One region of the Kitasatospora sp. NPDC088391 genome, then DNA from elsewhere that is predicted to be linked to it. Evidence: riboswitches for the same ligand, from Rfam matches in the RefSeq annotation. Region 1 holds a riboswitch; the other holds the start of a gene.
The links. Region 1 has a riboswitch for glycine ahead of gcvT (glycine cleavage system aminomethyltransferase GcvT). Riboswitches for the same ligand answer to the same signal wherever they lie in the genome.

Region 1 (9,980 bases):
CAGCCGGCTGATCACGGCGTCCACCCGGCCGCCGTAGTAGCCGGCCACGATGCCGAGCACGGTGCCGATCACGTTGGACAGCACCGTGGCGCCGAACGCGACCAGCAGCGACACCCAGGAGCCCTCGATGATCCGGGTCATGATGTCGCGGCCGTACTGGACGTCGATGCCGAGCGGGTGGTCCCAGCTCATGCCGCCGAAGTCGCCGGGCGGGATGCCGCCGAGGTTGGCGTCCAGCAGGTCCTGGTGGAACTCGTTCGGGTCGAGCCCGAAGACGGCCTCGATCGGCTTGGCCAGCACCGCGAGCAGCACCAGCAGGATCACCACCACGCCGCCGGCGACGGCGATCTTGTCGCGCTTGAAGCGCGTCCAGGCGATCCGGCCGAGGGAGCGGCCCTCGATCTGCTTGGCCGCGGTGGCGGCCTCACCGGCGGCGGGGCCGGCGGTCTCGGTGGGTGTGGTCATGGGTCAGTTCGTTCCCCTCGCCGACGGTGGCGGCCTCGGGTGGTGGTACCGCAACACCGGTCGGCGGTGCAGAAGTTCGTGCGGGATAACCATCAGGCGGGTTGCGCAGCACTCTCTGTCATGGGGAGCACCCGGCGGAAGACCGTGTTCGGGAAGGATGCCTAACTGTGATCTGTGGGCATGCAAGATCACTCACTGCGCATATCGCTCTTCACACAGCTGTTACATGTCCGTCAAGAGGCCCCGTGACGACACCCCGCCACTGGCGGGATAACGCCAGGTGTTCCGGGTGCTCCGCGCGTAGACACCGGGGTGACGAAAAACCCCCGCCGGCTGCGGAAGCAGCCGGATCGGGGGTTTTCGAACGGTCCGTCAGGGGGTATGGTCAACGGCCCCCGTAGCCCGGCCAGGGAGCCTGCGGCCAGCCCTGGGCCGGCCCGGCGGGCGGTTGCGCTCCGTAACCGAAGCCGGTCGGGTAGGGCTGCGGACCCCCGTGCGGACCGCCCTGCGGCGCCCCGTGCGGCGCGCCCTGCCGGTCGAAGAACGGGCGGGCGTTGGCCCACATCCACATCGCCACCGGGTCGAACTCGTCGGCCAGCATCACGGTGGAGACGGCCGGCCCCTCGGGGGCCTGCGCGGCAGCGCGCTGCACCAGCGCCCGGGCCGCCTCGACCGCGGGCGGCGAGGTGTCGTACAGGTCCAGCCCGACCGCCAGGTAGGGCTCGCCGAGCACCGGCTGCACCCAGGCCCGCCGCAGCGAGCGCAGCGGCCGCACCTCGGGGGCCTGCTGCTCCAGCACGGTGAAGAACTGCGGTGCCCGACCGGCCGGTTCGGAGATCCGCAGCGGCCCGGCCGGCAGCAGGTCCAGCCCGACCGCGATCCGCCGCAGGTCGGCCCAGGGCACGCCGACCCCGCCGCCGGGGCGGTGCGGGTCCAGCCACAGGCCCCAGCGGGAGCGGTACAGCGAGGCGGCGATCTCCGGCCCGGAGACCACCTCGTGGCCGCGCGACCAGCCGCAGGCGGCCAGTTGGTCCGGCGAGGTGACGCAGGGGGCGTAGCCGTGGCCGCCGACGTCCATGTTCCCGTACTGGGCGTCCGGGCTGCCGGGGCTGCCGTGCCAGAGCAGCATCCAGACCTGCCCGCCCGCGAGGGCGCGCAACAGCCCCTCGTACGCCTCCCAGCGCTCCGGTGCGACCGCTGCGAGGGCGCGCTCGATCGCGCCCGGGTCGCCGGCTGCTCCCGCCACGTCGCCGCCTCGTCTCTCGTCTTCCTCGCCCGCCCGGTCCACCGCGCTCGGTGGGCCGGGGCAACCCTATGGGGCGGGCCCGACAGCCGTCATGCCGCGTCCCCCGTGCGGCCCCCGCGGGGCGGCCCGGGCCCGTCGGCTCAGGGCCGCACGTAGAAGGGCTGCACCCGGCCGAGCAGCCAGTCCACCACCGGGTCGGCGACCAGGTCGAGCAGCACCAGGTGGACGCCCCACGAGGGCGCCGCGGTTCCGAGCGCCCGGCCGAGCGCCAGGTTGACCTCGCCGGGGTCGGCGGGGGCGGCCGGGTCGAGCTGCACGGCGACGTACAGCAGGGTGGCCTCGCCCTCGACCTTCGCCAGCGCCCGACGGGCCGTCAGCACGCCCGGCAGCGCGGCGAGTTCGCCAGTGGCGGCGGCCAGGAAGGCGAACGGCTCCTGGTGCGGCTCGGGCTCCTTGAGCGCCACCCGGGCCCCCTCGGTGACGCCCTGCGCCTCCCACTCCTGGCCGCGCGGCCCGCGCCGCAGCTCGCCCACGCCCTCCGGCGGCACCGGGATGCCCACCGGCGCCTCCGGGTTGACCGCGACGCCGATGCCCAGCGGCAGGCCGCGGGCGAACTCCCACATCGGGGCGATCGCGAACGGCAGTCCCGGGCAGTGTTGGAGGAACTGCTCCTGCGAGGAGTACACCGGCACGTAGGGGGCGCCGGCCAGTTCCAGGGTCGGCAGGTCGAGCGCGCCGGACTGCGGGTCGGCGCCGGACGGCAGCGGGACCCACACCTGGCTGCGGGCCAGCACCTCGATCACCCGGGGCGTCGCCCCGGGGTCGCCGAGCGCCGCCGTCAGCACCTGCTCCAGCTCGTTGGCCGGCCAGGCCCCGCCCTCCGGCACCTGCCCCAGCGGGAACCCCATCTCGCCCCTCCACATCCGCGGTTGCGCCCAGATTAGCGGCGCGGGCGGGTGCCCCGCGGCACCCGCGGCACCGGGGCGCCCGGCGGCCCGGCGGGGGGCCGGTCGCAGGTGTACCCCCGGGGCGCGGCCCGACCCCTCTCCCGCGAGCGGCCCGCGGCATGCCATGATGGGCCCGCCCAAACTTCATACCGGCCGCTCGAACCCGCGCGGGAGAGCCGGAACGGCCTGTCCACAGGCCGCGACCGGCGCCGAAGGAGCAAGTCCTCCCCGGAATCTCTCAGGCACCCCTACCGCGTGGGCGAGGCAGATCTGGAAAGTGGACACGGCCGCGCCGTGCGCCCACCCACGGTGCAAGCCGCCCTACCTTGTTCAGGAGGCGGTGAAGCTCTCAGGTTCGACGACAGATGGGGAGACCCGCCCCAGCCTGCCCGTTTCCAGATCCCGGGAGTCCTGTCGTGTCCCTCCGCCTGACCGCGCTCGACGCGCTGCACCGCTCGCTCGGCGCCACCATGACCGACTTCGCCGGCTGGGACATGCCGCTGCGCTACGGCAGCGAGCGCGAGGAGCACCTCGCGGTCCGCACCCGGGCCGGGCTGTTCGACCTCTCGCACATGGGCGAGATCACCGTCTCCGGCCCGCAGGCGGGCGAGCTGCTCGACCACGCCCTGGTCGGCTTCATCTCCGCGCTCGGCGTGCTGCGCGCCCGCTACACGATGATCTGCCGCGAGGACGGCGGCATCCTGGACGACCTGATCGTCTACCGCACCGCCGAGGACGAGTACCTGGTGGTCGCCAACGCCTCCAACGCCCAGGTGGTGCTGGACGCGCTGACCGAGCGCGCGGCCGGCTTCGACGCCGTGGTCCGCGACGACCGGGACGCCTACGCGCTGCTCGCCGTCCAGGGCCCGGAGGCGAACGGCATCCTGGCCAAGCTGACCGACGCCGACCTGCCCGGCCTGAAGTACTACGCCCTGCTGCCCGCCACCGTGGCCGACCGCCAGGTCTGGCTGGCCCGCACCGGCTACACCGGCGAGGACGGCTTCGAGGTGTTCTGCGCCCCCGCCGACGCCGCGCACCTGTGGACCGCGCTCTCCGAGGCCGGCACCGCCGAGGGCCTGGTCCCGTGCGGCCTGTCCTGCCGCGACACGCTGCGCCTGGAGGCCGGCATGCCGCTGTACGGGCACGAGCTGTCCACCGGGCTGACCCCGTTCGACGCCGGCCTGGGCCGGGTGGTGCGCTTCGACAAGACCACCAACGACGGCGCCTTCGTCGGCCGCAAGGCCCTGGAGGAGGCCGCCGCCGCGGCCGAGGCCAACCCGCCGCGCAAGCTGGTCGGTCTGGTCTCCGAGGGCAAGCGCGTCCCGCGCGCCGAGTACTCCGTGGTGGACGCCGAGGGCGCCGTGATCGGCCGGATCACCTCCGGCTCGCCGTCCCCGACGCTGGGCAAGCCGATCGCGATCGCGTACGTGGACGCCGCGCACGCCGAGCCGGGCAGCACCGTCGCGGTCGACGTCCGCGGCAAGGCCGAGCCGGTCCAGGTCGTCGCGCTGCCGTTCTACAAGCGCGCCCGCTGACCCCCCGTCAGCCCCCAGAGCAGTCCTTTTCCGGTTCGTCCGCCCAGCGGACGGCCGCGCCCTCCCCTCCCGCGATCCTGGAGAATGACGTCATGAGCAACCCCACGCACCTGCAGTACACCAAGGAGCACGAGTGGCTGACCGCCGCCGTGGACGGGGTGTCCACGGTCGGCATCACCGCGCACGCGGCCGACGCCCTCGGTGACATCGTGTACGTCCAGCTCCCCGAGGTCGGTGACACCGTCACCGCGGGTGAGACCTGTGGCGAGCTCGAGTCCACCAAGTCGGTCAGCGACCTCTACTCCCCCGCCACCGGCGAGGTCACCGAGGTCAACCAGGCCGTCATCGACGAGCCGGCCCTGGTCAACTCGGAGCCCTTCGAGGGCGGTTGGCTGTTCAAGGTCCGGGTCGAGGCGACCGACGAGCTGCTCGACGCCGACGGCTACACCGCCTTCACCGGCGCCTGACCGGGAGACCCCCTCATGACGGTTCTCAACCAGTCCCTCCACGCGCTCGACCCGGAGATCGCCGCCGCGGTCGACGCCGAGCTGCACCGCCAGCAGACCACCCTGGAAATGATCGCCTCCGAGAACTTCGCCCCGGTGGCGGTCATGGAGGCCCAGGGCTCGGTGCTCACCAACAAGTACGCCGAGGGCTACCCCGGCCGCCGCTACTACGGCGGCTGCGAGCACGTCGACGTGGTCGAGCAGATCGCCATCGACCGGATCAAGGACCTGTTCGGCGCCGAGCACGCCAACGTCCAGCCGCACTCCGGCGCGCAGGCCAACGCCGCCGCGATGTTCGCGCTGATCCAGCCGGGCGACACCATCCTGGGCCTGAACCTGGCCCACGGCGGTCACCTGACCCACGGCATGAAGATCAACTTCTCCGGCAAGCTCTACAACGTGGCCGCCTACCACGTGGACGAGAAGACCGGCCAGGTCGACATGGCCGAGGTCGAGCGCCTCGCCAAGGAGCACCAGCCCAAGCTGATCATCGCCGGCTGGTCCGCCTACCCCCGCCAGCTGGACTTCGCCGCGTTCCGCCGCGTCGCGGACGAGGTCGGCGCCCTGCTGATGGTCGACATGGCGCACTTCGCCGGCCTGGTCGCCGCCGGTCTGCACCCCTCCCCGGTGCCGTACGCGGACGTGGTCACCACCACCACGCACAAGACCCTGGGCGGCCCGCGCGGCGGCGTCATCCTCTCCAAGGCCGAGTGGGCCAAGAAGATCAACTCCGCGGTCTTCCCCGGCCAGCAGGGCGGTCCGCTGGAGCACGTGATCGCCGCCAAGGCCGTCGCGTTCAAGGTCGCCGCCTCCGAGGAGTTCAAGGAGCGCCAGCAGCGCACCCTGGACGGCGCGAAGATCCTCGCCGAGCGCCTGCTCAAGGACGACGTGGCCGCCTCCGGCGTCTCCGTCCTCTCCGGCGGCACCGACGTGCACCTGGTCCTGGTCGACCTGCGCAACAGCGAGCTGAACGGCCAGGACGCCGAGGACCGCCTGCACGAGGTCGGCATCACGGTCAACCGGAACGCCGTCCCGAACGACCCGCGCCCGCCGATGGTCACCTCCGGCCTGCGGATCGGCACCCCGGCGCTGGCCACCCGCGGCTTCGGCGCCGAGGACTTCCGCGAGGTCGCCGACGTCATCGCCGAGGCCCTGCTCCCGGGCTTCGACGAGGCCAAGGCCGAGGCGCTGAAGGCCCGGGTCTCCGCCCTGGCCGCGAAGCACCCGCTCTACCCCGAGCTGTAACCCCACCCCCTTCGGGTGGTCCCGGGGCACCGCGCACACTGGACAGTGAGTGCGGTGCCCCGTTCCATGCCCCGCTCCCGTCCCACCGGACGGGCCACTCCACGAGACCCGACAAGGACGTCACCCCGTGGCCCTCAGCGTCTTCGACCTCTTCTCCATCGGCATCGGGCCGTCTTCCTCGCACACCGTCGGCCCGATGCGGGCCGCCCGGATGTTCGCCCGCCGCCTCAACTCCGAAGGCCTGCTCGACCGGGTCTCCTCGGTCCGCGCCGAACTGTACGGCTCGCTCGGCGCCACCGGGCACGGCCACGGCACCCCCAAGGCCGTCCTGCTCGGCCTCGCCGGCCACTCGCCGCGCACCGTCGACGTGGAACTCGCCGACGGCGACGTGGACCGCATCCGCGCCGAGAAGCGGATCGGCCTGCTCGGTCGGCACGAGATCCCGTTCGACCCCGACACCGACCTGGTGCTGCACCGCCGCAAGGCCCTCCCGTACCACGCCAACGGCATGACCCTGTGGGCGTACGCCGCCGACGGCGGCGAACTGCTCGCCAAGACCTACTACTCCGTCGGCGGCGGCTTCGTCGTCGACGAGGACGCCATCGGCGAGGCCCGGGTCAAGCCCGACGACACCGCGCTGCGCTACCCCTTCCGCACCGGCGAGGAGCTGCTCCGCCTCACCCGGGAGACCGGCCTGTCCATCTCCGGCCTGATGCTGGAGAACGAGAAGGCGTGGCGCACCGAGGCCGAGATCCGGACCGGGCTGCTGGAGATCTGGGCCGTCATGAAGGAGTGCGTCGCGGCCGGCATGGCCCGCGAGGGCATCCTCCCCGGCGGCCTCAAGGTCCGCCGCCGCGCCGCCAGCGCGGCCCGCGCGCTGCGCGCCGAGGGCATCGGCCCGGGCAACGCGATGGAGTGGGTCACCCTCTACGCGATGGCCGTCAACGAGGAGAACGCCTCCGGCCGCCGGGTGGTCACCGCCCCCACCAACGGCGCGGCCGGCATCATCCCCGCCGTCCTGCACTACTACCTCAACTTCATCCCCGGCGCGGACGAGGACGGCATCGTCCGCTTCCTGCTCGCCGCGGGCGCGATCGGCATGCTCTTCAAGGAGAACGCCTCCATCTCCGGCGCCGAGGTCGGCTGCCAGGGCGAGGTCGGCTCCGCCTGCTCGATGGCCGCCGGCGGCCTCGCCGAGGTCCTCGGCGGCTCCCCCGAGCAGGTCGAGAACGCCGCCGAGATCGGCATCGAGCACAACCTCGGCCTCACCTGCGACCCGGTCGGCGGCCTGGTCCAGATCCCCTGCATCGAACGCAACGGCATGGCCTCCGTCAAGGCCGTCACCGCCGCCCGGATGGCCCTCCGCGGCGACGGCCGCCACCACGTCTCCCTCGACAAGGCCATCAAGACCATGAAGGAGACCGGCGCCGACATGAAGATCAAGTACAAGGAGACCAGCCGCGGCGGCCTCGCCGTCAACGTCATCGAGTGCTGACGGCGCACTCCCCCGAAAACGGTGCGGGGCCCCTGTCCGCGGTGTCGCGGTCCGGGGCCCCTGCGCGTCACCCGGCGGCCTGGGGGGTGCGCGCCGCGGGTGGGGTGGTCGGGTTGTTGTGCCCGACGTGCATGACTATCGCATGATTTGGGTGGCGGGTAAAACCGAAAGCAAGGTCTGTGGCTCAGTTCACCTTCGGATGCCAGGCGGTCAGGCGACCGCGGCGGCGGCGCGTTCGCGGATCTTGATCTCGAACCAGACGCCCTTGCCGCGCGGCAGCAGGTCCGCGCCCCAGCGGTCGGCGATCGAGTCGACCAGCTTGAGGCCGTGCCCGTTGACGCAGACGGACTCGGGGGCGACGATCAGGCAGGGCATCGCGCGCGAGGAGTCGCGGACCTCGACCCGCAGCCAGCCGGGCCGCCGGACCACCTTGAGGCCGATCATCCGGCCCCCGGCGTGCCGGACGGCGTTGGCGACGAGTTCACCGGTGAGCAACTCGACGGCTTCCAGGAGCTGATGGAGTTTCCAGGTCTCTAAGACCGAGCGCACCAGCCGCCGGGCCACCCCGGCCGACTCCGGACGGGAGGGCAGCCGCACCTCCTCGCCGGCGTCGGGATCACTGAGGACGCCGAAGAAGATGTGCTCCATCTCCTCCGGCGTCAGCCGTTCCAGGTCGGCCAGCACGACGCGGGCGCCGATCCCCGACGGATCGTCACCCCGGCTGCCGGCCGGTGGAAGTGATGCCCGCTCCGCTTCGCCCCATCCCGCCATGCGCCCCATCATTGCGGAACGCGAGCGGCCGCGTACGGACAATGAGCAAACGATCACTATTCAGTTGGCATATGCCGTCAGCAACCGAACTGGTGACCTACCGTCACCACTGCGCCCACGGCAGGTTCCAGCCGCTGAGGCCGTTCGACGGGGAGACCTGGTCGCTCTTGGAGTTGACCACCTTGAAGACGTCGCCGACCAGGGTGGAGTCGTAGAGCTTGCCGGCGTCGGTGCTCGGGCTGCCGGTCTTGGTGTCGGTGACGCCGATGCAGCCGTGGCTCTCGTTGGAGCGGCCGATCTTCGACCCGGTCCAGGAGTTGCCGTGCACGTAGGTGCCGGAGTCGGTCAGCCGCATCGCGTGCGGGACCACCAGGTCGTACTCGTCGCCGGAGCCCTCCTTGGTGATGCCGTTGGAGGTCATCCGGGTGGTGCCCTCCTTGGCCTCGACCACCATGATGCCGCTCCAGGTGTCGAAGCCGGGCTTGCCCGCGGTGATCGGGATGTCGTCGACCTGCTGGCCGTCCCGGAACACCGTCATCCGGTGGGTGGCGGCGTCCGTGGTGGAGACCTGGGAGCGGCCGATGGCGAACGGCTCGTCCTTGTCGACGCCGCCGTACACGCCGGGCGCGGTCTCCACGTTCTTGAGCTTGTAGTGGATGGTGACCTTGGTGTTGGCGTTCCAGTAGTTCTCCGGCCGGAAGTCCAGCCGCTTGTCGCTGAACCAGTGGCCCTTGACCTTGGTGCCGTCCGAGGTCTCGAAGGCGATGCCGGCCAGCACCGCGTCCTTGTTCTTCACCGCGCGGTCGAAGTTGACCGAGACGATCATGCCGACGCCGTAGGTCTCGTTGTCGGCGATGTTGTCGCTGACCCCGGCGTCCTTCTCCGGCGTGAGGGTGGTGAAGGAGGAGCGCGCGTTGACGACCACGCCCTGGGCGTCCTCGGCGAGCGCGTCGACGGTGTAGGCGGTGCCGACCAGCAGCGGGCCGCCGGGGGCCCAGCCGGTGCCGTCGGCGGTGAGCGCGCCGGGCACCTGGGTGCCGTCGGGGCCGGTCACCTTGACCGAGGTGAGCTTGCCGCCGGCGGCCGTCACCTTGACCGTGCCGGACGGCTTGACGTCCACCGTGCCGTTGGCCGGCTCGATGGCGATGGTGGCGGCCGACACGGTCGGCTTCGGCGGGGTCGCCGTCGCGCTGCTGCCGGCACCGCCGCCGCCCCCGGTCCCGCCCTCCGCCTTCGCCGGCCCGCTGCACCCGGCCGTGGCCATCAGCACCAGGGCGCCCGCGAGCGCCCCCACGGCGAATCCCCCGCGCATAGCCTTCACGATTCCGCTCTCCCCACACACCCCGCCTGTCGGCTGACAGGTCTTTCGGTTGATATGACGGGCCAAGTCCCCGAAACGTTGCGGGGGAAGTGTCCCGGTCCGGTCACGAACGGACCACGGCCCGGCAGCCGCGCGGGCTGCCGGGCCGTCGCCGCGGTCACGGCCGCGGAGCGCCGAGGGCTACCACTGGCTCCACGGGAGGGTCCAGCCGCTCAGGCCGTTGTCCGGGGAGACCACCTTGCTGGTGGAGTTCTTGATCGTCACCACGTCGCCGATCATCGACGAGTTGAAGAACTTGCCGGAGGGCGAGCTGTCGCTGCCGTCCTTGGTGTCCTGCAGGCCGACGCAGCCGTGGCTGGTGTTGGCCTTGCCGAAGGCGCTGCCCCAGTAGTTGCCGTGCACGAAGGTGCCGGAGTCGGTCAGCCGCATCGCGTGCGGGACGTCCGGGA
Region 2 (9,980 bases), on a different contig from region 1:
GGGCCCGGGGACGGAATGGACGGAGGTGGGCGATGAACGGCACCGGCGACGAGACGCGTTCCGGATCGCTGTGCGCGGTGCACCTGCCGCGGGCCGGCCGTGCGCTGATCGGGCGGCCCTGGCGGCCCGAGCCGGAGGGCGAGGAGCCGCCGCGGCTGGTCGGCCGTTTCCCCGCCGTCCAGCCCGGACAGCCCGCGATCGAGCGGATCGCGCCGACGTCCGAGCTGATCGGCTACCGCGGCCCGACCGCGTGCGCCGCCGCGGGCATCACCTACCGGCAGCTCGACTACTGGGCGCGCACCGGCCTGCTGGAGCCCTCGGTGCGCTCCGGGTACCCGGCCGGGGCCCAGCGGCTGTACAGCTTCCGCGACATCCTGCTGCTCAAGATCGTTAAGCGGCTGCTGGACGCCGGGGTGTCGCTGCAGAACATCCGGGTGGCGGTGGGCCACCTGCAGTCCGCGGAGCGGACCGACCTGGCCGGGCTGACGCTGATGTGCGACGGCGCGACGGTCTACGAGTGCACCTCCCCGCAGCAGGTGGTCGACCTGCTGAACGGCGGCCAGGGCGTGTTCGGGATCGCGGTGGGCGCCGTCCGGCAGGAGCTGGAGACCACCCTGGGCCGCCTGCACGGCGAGCGCACCGACACCGGCGAGACCCTGGTCGGCCACGACCCGGCCGACGAGCTGGCGCAGCGCCGCAACCGCGCGGTCTGACGGCCGGGCGGTCCGACGGCCCGTCGGGCGCGTCCGCGGCGGGCGGGGAACCGGTGCGGGGCGGCGGGTCGTCCTGGTCGGTGTGCTGACGATCATGAGGTGGCTGGGGCGCCGTTGGCGGGCGCTGCGGGCGCGCGGCCTGCCCGGGTGGGGCGGCCGGCGCGGGCAGCGCCGCTGGTTCCAGGCCGTGGTGCTGTGCTCCGTGCTGGCGCTGGCGCCGAGCGCCTGGCTGTACCTGGGCCAGTCCGGGAAGGTCGGGACGGTGGCGAGCGCGCCGGACGCGCCGGTGGCAGTGGTGTTCGGGGCCGGGCTGGTCGACGGCAGGCCCTCCCCGTACCTGGCGCACCGGCTGGACGCGGCGCTGGAGCTGTACCGGGCCGGGAAGGTGCGGGCGCTGCTGGTCACCGGCGACAACGGCACCGTCGAGTACGACGAGACCGACGCGATGCGCGGCTACCTGATCGAGCGCGGCGTGCCCGCGGTGCGGGTGGTCGGCGACTACGCGGGCTTCGACACCTGGGACTCCTGCACCCGGGCGCACCGGATCTTCGGCGTCGACCGCGCGGTGCTGGTCAGTCAGACCTTCCACGTGCGCAGGGCGTTGGCGCTGTGCGAGGCGGCCGGCATCGACGCGTACGCGGTCGGCGTCGAGGAGTGGCACGACACCACCTGGAAGTACGGCGGGCTGCGGGAGATCCCCGGCGCGGTCAAGGCCGCCGCGAACGTGCTGCTGACGCCCGATCCGGCGCTGCTGGGTCCGCGCGAGGAGGGTGTGGCGAAGGCGCTGGCGGACGCGGCGCGCGGCTGAGCGGCCGGGCGGGACGGGTGGGGCGGGCCCCGGATTGTCGGTGGCGCGCGGGATGATCGGGCGGTGCGGACCGTGCCGAGCATCATCCACCTCGACATGGACGCCTTCTTCGCCGCGGTGGAGCAGGCGTCCAAACCGAGCCTGCGCGGGAAGCCCGTCATCGTCGGCGGGCTCGGCGGCCGCGGCGTGGTCTCCACCGCCTCGTACGAGGCCCGCAGGTTCGGCGTGCACTCGGCGATGCCGATGGCGCAGGCCCGCCGGCTCTGCCCGAACGCGGCCTTCCTGAGCGGCCGCTTCGAGGCGTACCGGGCCAACAGCGAGATCGTGATGGGCCTGCTCCGGGAGCGCTCGCCGCTGGTCGAGCCGCTCAGCCTGGACGAAGCCTTCGTGGACCTGGTGGCCGGGCCGTACGGGCCCGCGCTCGACGGGGTGACGCCCGAGGAGGGCGCGCAACTGGTGCTGGCGCTGGCCGAGGACCTGCGGGCCGACATCGTGGAGCGGACGGGACTGACCGCCTCGGTCGGGGCGGCCGGCTCCAAGCTGATGGCGAAGATCGCCTCCGAGCAGGCCAAGCCGGACGGGCTGGTGCTGATCGCGCCCGGCTCGGAGCGCTCGGTGCTCGCCCCGATGCCGGTGCGGGCGCTGCCCGGGATCGGCCCCGCGACCGAACAGGCGCTGCGGCGGGCCGGAATGACGACCGTCGCCGAGCTGGCGGAGGCCGGGGCGGACGAACTGGTCGCGCTGCTGGGCAAGGCCCACGGCACGGGCGTCTTCCAGATGGCGCTCGGCTGGGACGAACGGCCGGTGGTGGCGGACCGGGACGCCAAGTCGGTCTCGGTGGAGGACACCTTCGAGGTCGACCTCGCCGACCGGGAGCGCATCCTGCGCGAGGTCGACCTGCTGGCCGCGCGCTGCGTGCGCCGGCTGCGGGCGACGGGGCGGTCCGGGCGGACGGTGGTGCTCAAGGTCCGGCGGTTCGACTTCTCCACGCTGACCCGCTCCGAGACGCTGCGCGGGCCCACCGACGACGAGGACGTGATCGCCTCGACGGCCCGGCGGCTGGCGCTGGCCGTGGACGTGACGGGCGGGGTGCGGCTGCTGGGGGTCGGGGTCGCGCAGCTCGCGGACTTCACCCAGGAGGACCTGTTCGCGCAGGCGGAGCGGGAGGAGCGGGAGGAGCGGGAGGAGGCGGCCGTGGCCGCCGCTGCCGCCGCTGCCGCCGCTGCCGCCGCGGCCGTCGTGGTCGAGGAGGCGGTGGTGACGGCGGAGGTGGAGCAGGCGGCGGAGGAGCCGGTGGCCCGCCGCTGGTGGCCCGGACAGGACGTGACGCACCGTCAGTACGGGCCGGGGTGGGTGCAGGGCAGCGGGGTGGGCCGGGTGACGGTGCGGTTCGAGACGCCGTGGTCGGGAGTGGGGCGGGTGCGGACGTTCGCGGTCGACGACGAGGAACTGGAGGCGTCGGGAGCGCTGCCGCTGCGCGAGCCGGGGGCGTGACAGGGGGAGAGGGCTGGGCGCGGGGCGGGGCCGGTCGGTGGGTTCGAGGTGGGGGGTGTGGCTGGGCGCGCAGTTCCTCGCGCCCCTGGGTGGGGGCGTGTTCGGGGATCGGTGGGCGGGTTGGTGGGTCTGAGGCGTGGGGGCGGTTGAGCACGTAGTTCCTCGTGCCCCTGGGTGGGGGTGTGGCCGGGGATGCGCGGACACCCCCGCCGATGCCCGTGGCGGGGGTGTCCGTGGTGCTCGCGTGTGTCCAGGACGCGAGGGACGCCGTCAGGCGTCGGCCGGGGTGAGCGCGGGCTCGGGGGCGGGGCGCTCGGTGGGGGTGGCGGTGGACTTGATGCGGCGGATGCCGAAGGGGACGACCGCCGCGACCAGGCACATCGCGCCGGCCACCCAGAAGGCGTGCTGGTAGGCGTTCAGGGTGGGGAGCTGGACCGGGACGGGCAGCTTCAGGGTGTCGCCGGTGAGGATGGCGGCCATCACGGCGGTGCCGATCGCGCCGCCGACGGTGCGCAGCACGGCGTTCATGCCGTTGGCGATGCCGGACTGCTCGGCCGGGACGGCGCCGTTGATGTAGGCGGGCATCGCGGCGTAGGCGAGGCCGACGCCGAGGCCGAAGACCGCGGAGGAGAGGTAGATGTCGAACTCGGCGCCGTGGCGCACCGCGAGGTAGGCCATCGAGACGGCGCCGAGCAGGCCGCCGAGGACCAGCGGGAGGCGCGGGCCGCGGCGGGCGATCAGCAGGGCGCCGAGCGGGGCGGCGACCATCGAGCCGATCGCGGAGGGCAGCAGCATGATGCCGGCGTGCAGGACGGTGGCGGTGAAGCCGTAGTGGGCGAGCTTCTCCGGGGTCTGCGCGAAGTTGCTGATCACCATGAACGAGCCGTACATGCCGAAGCCGATCAGCAGGCCGGAGATGTTGGTGAAGGCGACGGCGGGGCGGGCCATCATCGACAGGTCGACCAGCGGGTGGGCGACCTTGGACTCGACCACGATCCAGAGCAGGGCGACCACGGCGGCGACGGCGAACAGGCCGAGGGTGCGGTTGGACGTCCAGCCCCAGTGGTTGCCCTGGCTGACGGCGATCAGCAGGGCGGAGAGCCAGCCGGCCAGGGTGAGCGCGCCGAGCGGGTCGGCGCCGCCCTCCTTGTCGACGACCGGGTCGGCGGGCACCCGGAGGACCACCAGGGCGACCGCGATCAGGCCGAAGACCAGGCCCATCCAGAAGATCGACTTGTAGCTCCAGTGCTCCAGCAGCAGGCCGGTGGCGACCAGACCGAGGCCGGAGCCGACGCCCATGGAGGCGGAGATGGCGGCGACGCCGCCGGTGACCTTCTGCTTGGGCAGCTCGTCGCGGACGATGCTGATGGCCAGCGGCAGCACGCCGCCGCCGGCGCCCTGCAGGACGCGGGCGACGACCAGCCAGGTGAAGGAGTGGGTGCTCACCGCGAGGGCGGAGCCGAGTACCAGGCCGGCCAGCGAGACCAGCAGCATCGGCTTGCGTCCGCGCAGGTCGCCGAAGCGGCCGAGCAGCGGGGTGAGGACGGCCGCGGAGAGCAGGTTCGCCGTCATCAGCCAGGTGACGGTGGAGCCGGAGACGTCCAGCTCGCGGGCCAGGCCGGGCAGGATCGGGACGACCGCGGTCTGCACCACGCTGAAGGCCAGCATGGCGAGGATCAGGGCGGGCAGGACCCGGGCGCTGGTGGGCTTGGCGGCCGTGGCGGTGGGCTGTGGTGCCTCACTCACGGGGACTCCTCCGGAAACGTTGCTTCAGACAGGCGATAGTGCATGAACTGAAGTAACGATGTCGGGAGATGCTTCAGTCTGTCAAATATCTAATGGTGAAGCTTTGGCAAAGTCCCCGGCCCCGGCCCGCCGAGGCGGACCGGGGCCGGGGGGGGTGTCGACCCGTCAGGCCGAGCGCAGCGGCTCCGGCCGGGCGTGCTCGCCGCCGTTGCCGTTCGCCGGCGCCGGCTGCGTCCGGGCCGCCGTCGGCGACTGCGGCTGCGCGTTCCACGGCTGGTGCCGCTGCGGGGCCGCGGCGTCGGTGTCCATCGCGGCGTCGTGCACCTCCACCTGCTCGCGGCGCAGCTCCTCGCGGACCACCTCCTCCTCGGTGTACCGCTCCACCACCAGCCGGACCCGCTCGATCGGCGCCAGGTACTTGCGCACCACCGGGCGCTCCTCGCGCAGCGTGACCTCCTCGACCGCCTCGGCGATCTCCTGGTCGGTCAGCGCCGCCCGCTCCGCGTCCGACACCGGGATGCGCTCCACCCGGACCCGCTCGCGCACCACCGGCACCCGGCGCTCCACCTGCTCGGTGGTCACGTACTTGCGCAGCCGGGTGGTGCCCACCGCGTGCCACTCGGTGGTGATGTCGATCCGCTCCTCCCGGCAGGTGATCTCCACCGGCGCGGTCGGCTCCACCGAGGCGGGGCGCTGCTGGGCGGCGGGGGCCGACCGGTCCTGGGGCTGCTTGTCGGCGCCGGCCTTCGCCGCGGTGAAGGCGGCGGCCGGGGTGGCGACGGTGTTGGTGCCGCCCGCCGTCGGTGCCGGTTCCGGTGTCTGGGCCGGTGCCGGGGTCGAGACCGGGGCCGCGGCCGCGGCCGGGCGGTCGGTGGCGACGGTGCCGAAGTCCCGGTCGCGGGCCGGGGCGGTCGCCTCCGCCGGGTGCTCCTTCGCGCCGCCGGCCGCCGCGGTGCCGGCCGCGGCCTTCGCCGCCGTCGGGCCCTCGGGTGCCGACCCGGCGTCCGCGCCGCCGGTGTCCAGCCCGTAGTAGCGGTACAACTGCAGCTCCTGCGCGGGGGAGAGGTGCTGCCCCACCCCGAAGTCCGGGGACTCCTTGATCAGCGACTTGTCGTAGGGGACGCGCAACTCGTCGCCCGCGAACTCGCTGGTGGTCAGCGGGACGAAGGCGTCCCGGCCGAAGATCCCCGTGCGGACGGCCGCCCACTCCGGTTCGCCGGTGGCGTCGTCCAGGTACACCTCGTCGACCGTGCCGATCTTGTCACCGTTCCGGTCGACCGCCTTGTGTCCGATCAGGTCGCGCGGATCGATATCGGTCTGCACGCTGTCCTCCAGTCCTGCTGCTCCTCGATGGGCCGTGAGAAGGGGCGGCCGGAGGAGCGTGCCGGACCGCCACTCCACACCAAACGGCACGTAACGGACGGTGGCACTCCGGAAGCCGCCGTCCGGGGCAGATCACAGGGCCGGACCGGTGAACCGGAAGGCCCGCGCTGGTAACCTCGGAGGCGACCGCCGAGCCCGCTCGGGAGAGTCCCGACCCCGCCGAACAGGGGGGATGCGGGGCGCCGAAGGAGCAACCCCTCCCCGGAATCTCTCAGGCATCCGTACCGAACGGGACCAGGTCACTCTGGAAAGCAGGGCAGGACCGTCGGCACCGATTGCCACCGGGCCCCACCCTCGCCGACGGTGCAAGCCGACCGGGCCACCACCCGGGCGCGCGAAGCTCTCAGGTACCGATGACAGAGGGGGAGGCTGACGGGTTCGTACGCCCAGGCGCTCCCACGGCCGCCGACCGCGTGCGTACCACCGCCGGTCCGCGACCAGGAGGCCCGACCCCCATGAACGCCCAGCCGACGCTCAGCGACCTTGAGCAGGCCAGCCCCTTCGAGCACCGCCACATCGGTCCCGACAGCGACGCCCAGCAGAAGATGCTGGCCCACATCGGCCACAGCTCGCTGGACGAGCTGTCCGCGGCGGCCGTCCCCGACGCCATCCGCAGCCTCACCGCGCTCGGCCTGCCCGCCGGCCGCAGCGAGGCCCAGGTCCTCGCCGAGCTGCGCGAGCTGGCCGACCGCAACCAGGTCCTCACCTCGATGATCGGCCTCGGCTACTACGGCACCTTCACCCCGCCGGTGATCCTCCGCAACGTGCTGGAGAACCCGGCCTGGTACACCGCCTACACCCCGTACCAGCCGGAGATCTCCCAGGGCCGCCTGGAGGCGCTGCTCAACTTCCAGACCGCGGTCGCCGACCTGACCGGCCTGGACACCTCCGGCTCCTCGCTGCTCGACGAGGGCACCGCCGCCGCCGAGGCGATGTCCCTGGCCCGGCGCGTCACCAAGGTCAAGGGCGGCGTCTTCCTGGTCGACGCCGACACCCTGCCGCAGACCGTCGCGGTGATCCAGACCCGTGCCGAACCGACCGGCGTCGAGGTCGTGGTCGCCGACCTGAGCGACGGCATCCCCGCCGAGATCGCCGAGCGCGGCGTCTTCGGCGTGCTGCTCCAGTACCCCGGCGCGTCCGGCGCGGTGCGCGAGATCAAGCCCGTCATCGACCAGGCGCACGAGCTCGGCGCGATCGTCGCCGTCGCCGCCGACCTGCTCGCCCTCACCCTGCTGCGCTCGCCCGGCGAGCTCGGCGCCGACATCGCCTGCGGCACCTCGCAGCGCTTCGGCGTCCCGATGGGCTTCGGCGGCCCGCACGCCGGCTACCTGGCCGTCCGCGCCGCGTACGCCCGCAACCTGCCCGGCCGCCTGGTCGGCGTCTCGGTCGACGCCGACGGCAACCGCGCCTACCGGCTCGCCCTGCAGACCCGCGAGCAGCACATCCGCCGCGAGAAGGCCACCTCCAACATCTGCACCGCGCAGGTGCTGCTCGCCGTGATGGCCTCGATGTACGCCGTCTACCACGGCCCCGACGGCCTCGCCGACATCGCCCGCCGCACCCACCGCTACGCCGCCGCGCTCGCCGCCGGCCTGCGCGCGGGCGGCGTCGAGCTCGCCCACGACGCGTTCTTCGACACCGTCACCGCCGTGGTGCCGGGCCGGGCCGACGAGGTCGTCGCCGCGGCGCTGGCCGGCGGCGTCAACGTGTTCCGGGTCGACGGCGACCGGGTCTCGGTCTCCTGCGACGAGACCACCACCCGCGAGCACCTGGCCGCCGTGTTCGCCGCCTTCGGCGTCACCGCCGAGATCGCCGAGGACGCCGACGCGCTGCCCGTCGCGCTGCTGCGCGAGGACGAGTACCTCACCCACCCGGTCTTCCACAGCCACCGCTCCGAGACCGCGATGCTGCGCTACCTGCGCCGCCTCTCCGACCGCGACTACGCGCTCGACCGCGGCATGATCCCGCTGGGCTCCTGCACCATGAAGCTCAACGCGACCACCGAGATGGAGCCGGTCACCTGGCCCGAGTTCGGCCAGCTGCACCCGTTCGCGCCGGTCGACCAGGCCGAGGGCTACCTGACCCTGATCCGCGGGCTGGAGCAGCAGCTGGTCGAGGTCACCGGCTACGACGCCGTCTCGATCCAGCCGAACGCCGGCTCGCAGGGCGAGCTGGCCGGCCTGCTGGCCGTCCGCGCGTACCACCGGGCGAACGGCGACACCCAGCGCGACGTCTGCCTGATCCCGTCCTCCGCGCACGGCACCAACGCGGCCTCGGCGGCGATGGCCGGCATGCGGGTGGTGGTCGTCAAGACCCTCACCGACGGCGACGTGGACGTCGAGGACCTGAAGGCGAAGATCGCCCAGCACGGCGAGCAGCTGGCCGTCCTGATGGTCACCTACCCGTCCACGCACGGCGTGTTCGAGACCGAGATCACCCAGATCTGCGCGCTCGTCCACGAGGCCGGCGGTCAGGTGTACGTCGACGGCGCCAACCTGAACGCGCTGGTCGGCCTCGCCAAGCCCGGCAAGTTCGGCGCGGACGTCTCGCACCTGAACCTGCACAAGACCTTCTGCATCCCGCACGGCGGCGGCGGCCCCGGCGTCGGCCCGGTCGCGGTGCGCGCGCACCTCGCGCCGTACCTGCCCAACCACCCGCTGCAGGCCGAGGCCGGCCCCGCGACCGGTGTCGGCCCGATCTCGGCCGCGCCCTGGGGCTCGGCGGCGATCCTGCCGATCTCCTGGTCGTACGTCCGGCTGATGGGCGGCGAGGGCCTCAAGCGCGCCACCCAGGTCGCCGTGCTGAACGCCAACTACATCGCCAAGCGGCTGGCCCCGCACTACCCCGTGCTCTACACCGGCCCCGGCGGGCTGGTCGCGCACGAGTGCATCATCGACCTGCGGCCGCTCAGCAAGGAGACCGGCGTCAGCGTCGACGACATCGCCAAGCGGCTCATCGACTACGGCTTCCACGCGCCGACCATGTCGTTCCCGGTCGCCGGGACGCTGATGATCGAGCCGACCGAGTCCGAGGACCTGCACGAGATCGACCGCTTCTGCGAGGCGATGATCGCGATCCGCGGCGAGATCGAGAAGGTCGGCAACGGCGAGTGGGCGGCGGACGACAACCCGCTGCGCAACGCCCCGCACACCGCGTCGATGCTGGCCGGCGAGTGGGCGCACCCGTACACCCGCGAGGAGGCGGTCTTCCCGGCGGGCGTCAACCCGGCGGACAAGTACTGGCCGGCGGTGCGGCGGATCGACGGCGCGTACGGTGACCGGAACCTGGTCTGCTCGTGCCCGCCGCTGGACGAGTACGACGCCTGAGAGCCCGGCGCATAGCGGGGAAGCCGCCCACCGAGGGATGTTCCTCCGGTGGGCGGCTTCCGCTTTCGGGTCTTCCGCTGCGCGCAGTTCCCCGCGCCCCTGGCGGGGCGGGGAGGGAGACGCCTTCGGCCAGGGGGAGGGGAACGGAGAAGCCGCCCGCCGGGGAGTGTCCTCGGTCGGGCGGCTTCCGCTGCGTGCGGGTCCTCGCGCTCCTGGCGGGGCGGGAGGACGGGGCGTCAGGAGTAGACGGGGCCCGTGAACTTCTCGCCGGGGCCGGCGCCGGGGGCGTCGGGGACGAGGGAGGCCTCGCGGAAGGCCAGCTGGAGGGAGCGGAGGCCGTCGCGGAGAGGGGCGGCGTGGAAGTTGGAGATCTCGGGGGCTCCGGCGGTGACCAGGCCGGCCAGGGCGGTGATCAGCTTGCGGGCCTCGTCGAGGTCCTTGTCGGCCTCGCCGCCCTCGGCGAGGCCGCACTTGACGGCGGCGGCGCTCATCAGGTGGACGGCGACGGTG

Region 2: it holds a riboswitch for glycine, as region 1 does, so the genes downstream of both, gcvP (aminomethyl-transferring glycine dehydrogenase) here and gcvT (glycine cleavage system aminomethyltransferase GcvT) in region 1, are expected to answer to the same signal.

The regions. Positions count from the first base shown of each region.
Region 1 covers NZ_JBIVNB010000010.1:203,499-213,478, forward strand. Annotated here, with positions in the region: gene ACIQBJ_RS27315 (ABC transporter permease) at 1-465, opposite strand, end outside; gene ACIQBJ_RS27320 (enhanced serine sensitivity protein SseB C-terminal domain-containing protein) at 851-1,711, opposite strand; gene ACIQBJ_RS27325 (enhanced serine sensitivity protein SseB C-terminal domain-containing protein) at 1,852-2,619, opposite strand; glycine riboswitch at 2,817-2,922, shown strand; gene gcvT (glycine cleavage system aminomethyltransferase GcvT) at 3,024-4,193, shown strand; gene gcvH (glycine cleavage system protein GcvH) at 4,286-4,660, shown strand; gene glyA (serine hydroxymethyltransferase) at 4,676-5,944, shown strand; gene ACIQBJ_RS27345 (L-serine ammonia-lyase) at 6,072-7,439, shown strand; gene ACIQBJ_RS27350 (ATP-binding protein) at 7,650-8,123, opposite strand; gene ACIQBJ_RS27355 (Ig-like domain-containing protein) at 8,314-9,522, opposite strand; gene ACIQBJ_RS27360 (Ig-like domain-containing protein) at 9,712-9,980, opposite strand, start outside.
Region 2 covers NZ_JBIVNB010000005.1:8,684-18,663, forward strand. Annotated here, with positions in the region: gene ACIQBJ_RS16575 (MerR family transcriptional regulator) at 33-713, shown strand; gene ACIQBJ_RS16580 (vancomycin high temperature exclusion protein) at 808-1,521, shown strand; gene ACIQBJ_RS16585 (DNA polymerase IV) at 1,585-3,015, shown strand; gene ACIQBJ_RS16590 (MFS transporter) at 3,286-4,761, opposite strand; gene ACIQBJ_RS16595 (PRC and DUF2382 domain-containing protein) at 4,927-6,084, opposite strand; glycine riboswitch at 6,275-6,381, shown strand; gene gcvP (aminomethyl-transferring glycine dehydrogenase) at 6,600-9,470, shown strand; gene ACIQBJ_RS16605 (DUF1844 domain-containing protein) at 9,707-9,980, opposite strand, start outside.